2 regions of the Streptococcus sp. V940 genome follow, and region 2 is predicted to be linked to the other one. Evidence: predicted binding sites of a transcription regulator. Region 2 holds the regulator's gene; the other holds the start of a gene.
The links. Region 2 encodes NrdR, which represses ribonucleotide reductase genes. Its sites were predicted from a motif close to ACACNATATATNGTGT; they were not measured.
Positions count from the first base shown of each region.

Region 1: nrdH (glutaredoxin-like protein NrdH) is a predicted target of NrdR. The motif match lies at 1,890-1,905, and genes of this name have one in related genera.

Region 1 is NZ_JBTHHZ010000001.1:754,065-757,489, reverse strand. Features, by position in the region: gene nrdE (class 1b ribonucleoside-diphosphate reductase subunit alpha) at 1-1,488, opposite strand, end outside; gene nrdH (glutaredoxin-like protein NrdH) at 1,558-1,776, opposite strand; gene ACXYSM_RS03820 (phosphocarrier protein HPr) at 2,138-2,401, shown strand; gene ptsP (phosphoenolpyruvate--protein phosphotransferase) at 2,406-3,425, shown strand, end outside.
Region 2 is NZ_JBTHHZ010000002.1:256,752-260,176, forward strand. Features, by position in the region: gene ACXYSM_RS07160 (hypothetical protein) at 1-237, opposite strand, end outside; gene ACXYSM_RS07165 (ABC transporter ATP-binding protein) at 253-948, opposite strand; gene ACXYSM_RS07170 (GntR family transcriptional regulator) at 952-1,317, opposite strand; gene nrdR (transcriptional regulator NrdR) at 1,461-1,934, shown strand; gene ACXYSM_RS07180 (replication initiation and membrane attachment family protein) at 1,935-3,104, shown strand; gene dnaI (primosomal protein DnaI) at 3,105-3,425, shown strand, end outside.

The DNA of each region.
Region 1 (3,425 bases), on a different contig from region 2:
ATTCAAAAGCATAAAGTAGATGCTTGTAAATTCAACAGACTCAGGAGATCCATATTCGATCAATTGCTGAGCAAGGTAGCTGTGAAGTCCCATAGCTCCAAGTCCAAATGTATGAGCTTGGCTGTTTCCGTGGTCGATTGTAGGAACAGCGACGATGTGAGAACTATCTGTAACGAAAGTTAAAGCACGTACCATAGCTCGGATCGAACGACCAAAGTCAGGTGAAGTCATCATGTTGACTACGTTTGTTGAACCAAGGTTACATGAAACGTCAGTACCCATTTGAAGGAATTCTTGCGCATCGTTGATAAGACTTGGCTCTTGGACTTGAAGAATTTCTGAACACAAGTTACTCATGATAATCTTACCATCGACAGGATTTGCTCGGTTAGCTGTATCAATGTTGACTACATAAGGATAGCCAGATTCTTGTTGCAATTTAGAAATTTCGGTTTCCAAATCACGCGCTTTGATTTTTGTCTTACGGATGTTTGGATTTGCAACTAGCTCATCGTATTTTTCTGTGATATCGATGTAGTTGAAAGGTACGCCATACTCTTTTTCTACAGAATATGGGCTAAATAGGTACATTTCTTCATTCTTACGTGCTAATTCGTAGAATTTATCTGGTACCACAACACCAAGCGAGAGAGTTTTTACACGAACTTTTTCATCAGCATTTTCTTTCTTAGTAGAAAGGAAAGCGATAATGTCTGGGTGGAAGACGTTAAGGTAAACAACCCCAGCCCCTTGACGTTGACCCAATTGGTTAGAGTAAGAGAAGCTGTCTTCGAAAAGCTTCATAACTGGAACGACACCAGAAGCCGCACCTTCATATCCTTTGATAGGGGCTCCAGCTTCACGAAGGTTGTTGAGGGAAATTCCGACACCGCCTCCGATACGTGAAAGCTGAAGAGCTGAGTTGATAGAACGTCCGATAGAGTTCATATCATCTGTTACCTGAATCAAGAAACAGGATACCAATTCACCACGACGTGCACGGCCTGCATTCAAGAAAGAAGGTGTAGCAGGCTGGTATCGCTGGTGGATGATTTCATTTGCGATATCAGTTGCGATAGTTTCATTGCCATCAGCAAAATAAAGAGCGTTGAAGAAGACACGGTCTTCCATGCTCTCAAGATAGTACTCTCCATCGTTAGTTTTCAAGGCGTATTGATTGTAAAATTTGTATGCTGCCATGAAAGATTTAAACTGGAAGTTTTGGTCTTTAATAAATTGATAAAGCTCTTCTAAGAATTCAGGACGATATTTTTTGATAAACGCTGTTTCGATATAGTCTTGCTTAATAAGGTAATCAATTTTATCAGTGATAGAATCAAAAACCATAGAATTTGGTACAACGTTTTCTTTAAAGAAAGCGTCCAAGGCTTCTTTATCTTTGTGGAGCATGATTTGTCCATTAACAGGACGGTTGATTTCATTATTTAGACGGAAGTAAGTTACATCCTCAAGTTGTTTTAATCCCATAAAATTTCCTTTAATTCATTACAAAAGAAAGGCTTCTAAGATTGACATAGAAGCTTTTAATCCTGATACTTAAGCAAGTTTTTTAAGTTTTGCTGGTTGGAAACCAGAGAAAACTTCAGTTGGTGTTTGAATGATAGGAGCAGCGCTGAAGCCTAGCTCTTTAACTTGTTCAATAAATTCAGGTTGTTCATCAAGATTGATTTCGCGATATGCGATGTTGTTACTATCTAAGAATCGTTTGGTCATTTTACATTGAACACAATTGTTTTTAGAATAAACGGTTACCATTCTGTAACTCCTCCTTCAAAATTTAATTACTTCTTAAGTATATCAGAAAAAAAATCTTTGTCAACGAAGAAAAACTAAATATTGTAGATTTTTTTTAGATGAGAGTTATCCAAACACAATATATAGTGATTGTAAAAAAATAAAATCCATAAATAACAGCGTTTTCTAAATGTTAAAATTATAAAAAACTATATGATGTATTTTGATACAGAAAATAGAAGATTTTCAGCAAGTTATCTGAAAGGAAAAAGAAGAAATCCCATAAAATACTTGAAAAAATTCCTAGAAGATGATATAATACCAAATTGTAAGGGTTATCAGATATAACTCAAAAAGAAAACATTTAAAGGAGAGTCAAATTATGGCTTCTAAAGATTTCCACGTAGTGGCAGAAACAGGTATTCACGCACGTCCAGCAACATTGTTGGTACAAACTGCTAGCAAATTTGCTTCAGATATTACTCTTGAGTACAAAGGTAAATCAGTTAACCTTAAATCTATCATGGGTGTTATGAGCCTTGGTGTTGGTCAAGGTGCTGACGTTACAATCACTGCTGAAGGTGCAGACGCTGATGACGCTATCGCTGCTATCTCAGAAACAATGGAAAAAGAAGGATTGGCATAAGAATATGACAGAAATGCTTAAAGGAATCGCAGCATCTGATGGTGTTGCAGTTGCTAAAGCATATCTACTCGTTCAACCGGATTTATCGTTCGAGACTGTTACAGTCGAAGATACAAATGCAGAAGAGGCTCGTTTGGATGTTGCTCTTGAAGCTTCTCAAAACGAGCTTTCTCTTATCCGCGAGAAAGCTGTAGGTACGCTTGGAGAAGAAGCGGCACAAGTATTTGACGCTCACTTGATGGTTCTTGCCGACCCTGAATTGATCGGTCAAATCAAAGAAACTATCCGCGCTAAGAAAGTAAATGCAGAAGCAGGTCTTAAAGAAGTAACAGACATGTTTATTACTATCTTTGAGGGAATGGAAGACAATCCATACATGCAAGAACGTGCAGCGGATATTCGCGACGTTACCAAACGTGTTTTGGCAAATCTTCTTGGTAAGAAATTACCAAACCCAGCTTCTATTAATGAAGAAGTAATCGTGATTGCACATGACTTGACTCCATCTGATACTGCTCAATTGGACAAAAACTTTGTAAAAGCTTTTGTAACCAACATCGGTGGACGTACAAGCCACTCAGCTATCATGGCGCGTACACTTGAAATAGCTGCAGTATTGGGTACAAACAACATCACTGAACTTGTAAAAGACGGCGACATTTTGGCTGTTTCAGGTATTTCAGGCGAAGTGGTTATCAACCCAACTGAAGAACAAATTACAGAATTCAAAGCAGCTGGTGAAGCTTACGCTAAACAAAAAGCTGAATGGGCTCTTTTGAAAGATGCTAAAACTGTTACTGCAGATGGTAAACACTTTGAATTGGCAGCAAATATCGGTACACCTAAAGACGTTGAAGGTGTGAACGAAAATGGTGCTGAAGCTGTTGGTCTCTACCGTACAGAATTCTTGTACATGGACTCTCAAGACTTCCCAACAGAAGATGACCAATACGAAGCCTACAAAGCAGTTCTTGAAGGTATGAACGGTAAACCTGTTGTCGTTCGTACAATGGATATCGGGGGG
Region 2 (3,425 bases):
TCCCTTAAATCGTTGAATAATCAAAATCAAGGTTGAAATACTCAAAGTAATAACCAATCCCCCAAAAACCAGAGATAGAAATACTAACATGACAACGCCCTTATCTTGATAATAGGTGCTTGAGAGGCTACTGCCCTGAATACCTATGATGACAGATAAGGATAGTACGGCTGCATAGAGGGCTAAAAACCATTTGTTGACATTTTTAAATTCATAACGAACTAAATTCCAAAACATAACAATCTCCTTTAACTAGGCTTTGAATTCGTGACGGAAGAGCTGGTCAATTGATTCACCTGACTCGTAACGAATATCATCCACATTCCCTTGACGGACGACTTTTCCGTCCTTGAGGAAAATAATCTCATCCAAGATAGGCTCGATATCTGAAATCAAGTGAGTTGAAATCAAGACAGTCGAAGTTGGAGAGTAGTTGTTGATGATGGTGTTCAAGATGTAGTCACGCGCTGCGGGATCGACACCACCGATTGGTTCGTCAAGGACGTATAGACGAGCGTCACGACTCATGACCAGGATCAACTGAACTTTTTCTTTGTTTCCTTTTGATAGTTTCTTGAAACGGCTATTCTCATCGATACCAAGGTCACGAAGAAGACCTTGAGCACGTTCCAGATTAAAATCTTTATAGAAGGTCTTGAAAAAGGTAAGAGCTTCTTTGACCTTCATCTGTTCGTTGAGATAGGTCGTATCAGGTAGATAAGAAACGATAGCCTTAGTTGCTGGGCTTGGTTCCATATCGTTGATAAGAATACGTCCTCCATCAGGTTGTAACAAGCCGTTGATTAGTTTAATCAGGGTTGTTTTTCCGGAACCGTTTGGGCCAAGGAGCCCCACAATCTTCCCTGCTGAAATTTCAAGGGAAACATTTTGAAGAGCAGGGCTTGCTCCATAGAATTTTGAAACATTTTCAAACGTTAACAAGGTCATAGTCTAAACTCCTTCAATATAATCTCTCAAAACAGTTGGTAGTTCTTCTTTTTCATAGCCAAATTCTACCATACCTATTACAAATTGCTGCAACTGTTCTTCTGATAGTTGCTTCCGGGATTGGAGGATTAGGTCCAAATCCTCGGTGACAAAACGCCCTGCAGTCCGCTTGGTGTATACGAAGCCTTCTCTTTCTAGGTCTGATAGGGCACGTTGGATGGTATTAGGATTGACGCCAGCCTCGCTAGCCAGTTCTCTGACAGTTGGCAGTTGTTGGTTGGGTTCTAGTTTATGAGAAACGATTTGCAGTTTGATCTTATCCATTATCTGCAAATAAATGGGTTTGTTGTTATCAAATGTCCAGGACATCACGGTCTCCTTTCAACAATTTCTTTTTGTATCACTTAAATAATACAACTAAACAAGAAACTTGTCAAGTCAAAAGGAGAATTATTTTGGGAATTGCTCAAAAAAATGGTATAATGAAAAGAAAACGACAAGGAGGGGAAGGCATGCGTTGTCCAAAATGTGGCGCTACTAAATCCAGTGTTATCGATAGTCGCCAGGCCGAAGAAGGAAATACCATTAGACGTAGACGTGAGTGTGAAGAATGTCAGCATCGTTTTACGACCTATGAACGTGTAGAAGAGAGAACGCTGGTTGTGGTCAAGAAGGATGGTACACGGGAACAGTTCTCCAGAGATAAAATCTTTAACGGGATTATTCGTTCGGCTCAAAAACGTCCGGTGTCTAGTGATGAGATTGGCATGGTGGTCAATCGTATCGAACAAAAACTCCTCAGTCGCAATGATAATGAAATTCAAAGCGAAGATATTGGTTCTCTGGTCATGGAAGAATTGGCTGAACTGGATGAAATCACTTACGTTCGTTTCGCCAGCGTCTATCGTAGCTTTAAAGACGTGAGTGAGCTCGAAAATCTTCTCAAACAAATTACGCAATCTTCAAAGAAGAAAAAGGAAAAATAAATGAAGCCTAATGATCGTTTTTCTTTTCTAAAGAATAATCGGGTGTCGCAAGATCCCACAACTTTGGTGCAGTGCTACCTCCCGATTATCGGTCAGGATGCGCTGAGTCTTTACCTTTATACCTTAGCTTTTTGGGATGATGGACAAAAAGAACACCTGTTTGCAGCTATCCTCAATCATCTCAATTTTGGGATGGATAGGCTGTTAAAGGCTTTTAAAATCTTATCAGCCTTCAATTTGGTTACCCTCTATCAAAAGGGTGACGGCTATGAACTTGCTATTCATCCAACGCTTTCTAGCTCGGATTTCTTGCGTCATACGGTTTATCGTACCTTATTGGAGAAAAAAATCGGTGAGCCAGCAGTTTCTGATTTGCGCCAAGAGCAGGCTGGCGGAGAGCCTTTGACTGTTCCTTTGAGTCAGGCCTTTCCAGAGATAGAAGAATTGGCTAGTCATGATGAGACACCAGTAACAGCTGATTTTAAAAATGATTTTGATTTGGAGCATTTTCGTCAGCTTATGGCGAGAGATAATCTCCGTTTCCAAGATGAACAGTCAGATGTTTTAGAGTTATTTAAAATTGCTGATGAGAAAAAATGGACCTGGTTTGAAACCTATCAACTAGCTAAAGGAACAGCTGTTTCACAAGTTATTTCTGTCAAGCGCATGCGTGAAAAATTAGCGCAAGAGTCTGTTGCATCGGACTTTAGTCCCCAAGAAGCAACCATTATCCGAGAAGCTAAAAGTAAAACTGCCTTGCAATTTTTAGCGGGAATCAAACAAACACTAAATGCTGGAATTATCCAAGCCGAACGCGATTTGCTAAAACAGATGGCAGATTTAGGCTTGCTTGATGAAGTTATCAATGTCGTTATCCTCTTGACCTTCAACAAGGTTGATTCGGCCAATCTCAATGAAAAATATGCCATGAAAGTGGCCAATGATTACTCTTATAACAAAGTCAGAACTGCTGAAGAGGCTGTGCTTCGAATTAGAGAAAAAAATCAAAAGGGGCAAGAATCAAAAACAGCGAAGACAAGCCAGGCAAAAACCAATGTTCCTAAATGGAGTAATCCAGAATATAAAAACACGTCATCAGCTGAGGAATTGGAAGAAATGGAACGCCAAACCCTAGAATTATTAGCGAAATTAGATAATGGAGGTGAATAGATGGAAAGTGTAGGAGATGTGCTAAAAGGTCATCCCAGCCGTTTTCAATACCAGGACCTGGTCCATCAAATTGTAAAAGATCCTGATGTTGCGGCTTTTATCCAGAAGGAATCTCTCAGTCAAGAGGAATTGAATCGTAGTATCTCTAAGTTTAACCAATACATCACCGAGCGTGATAAGTTCCTTCGCGGAGATACAGACTATATCGCGCGTGGTTACAAGCCTATCCTGGTCATGAACCATGGTTACGCAGATGTATCCTATGAGGAAACTCCGGAACTGATTGCGGCTGAAAAAGAAGCAGCTATTAAGAAACGTCTA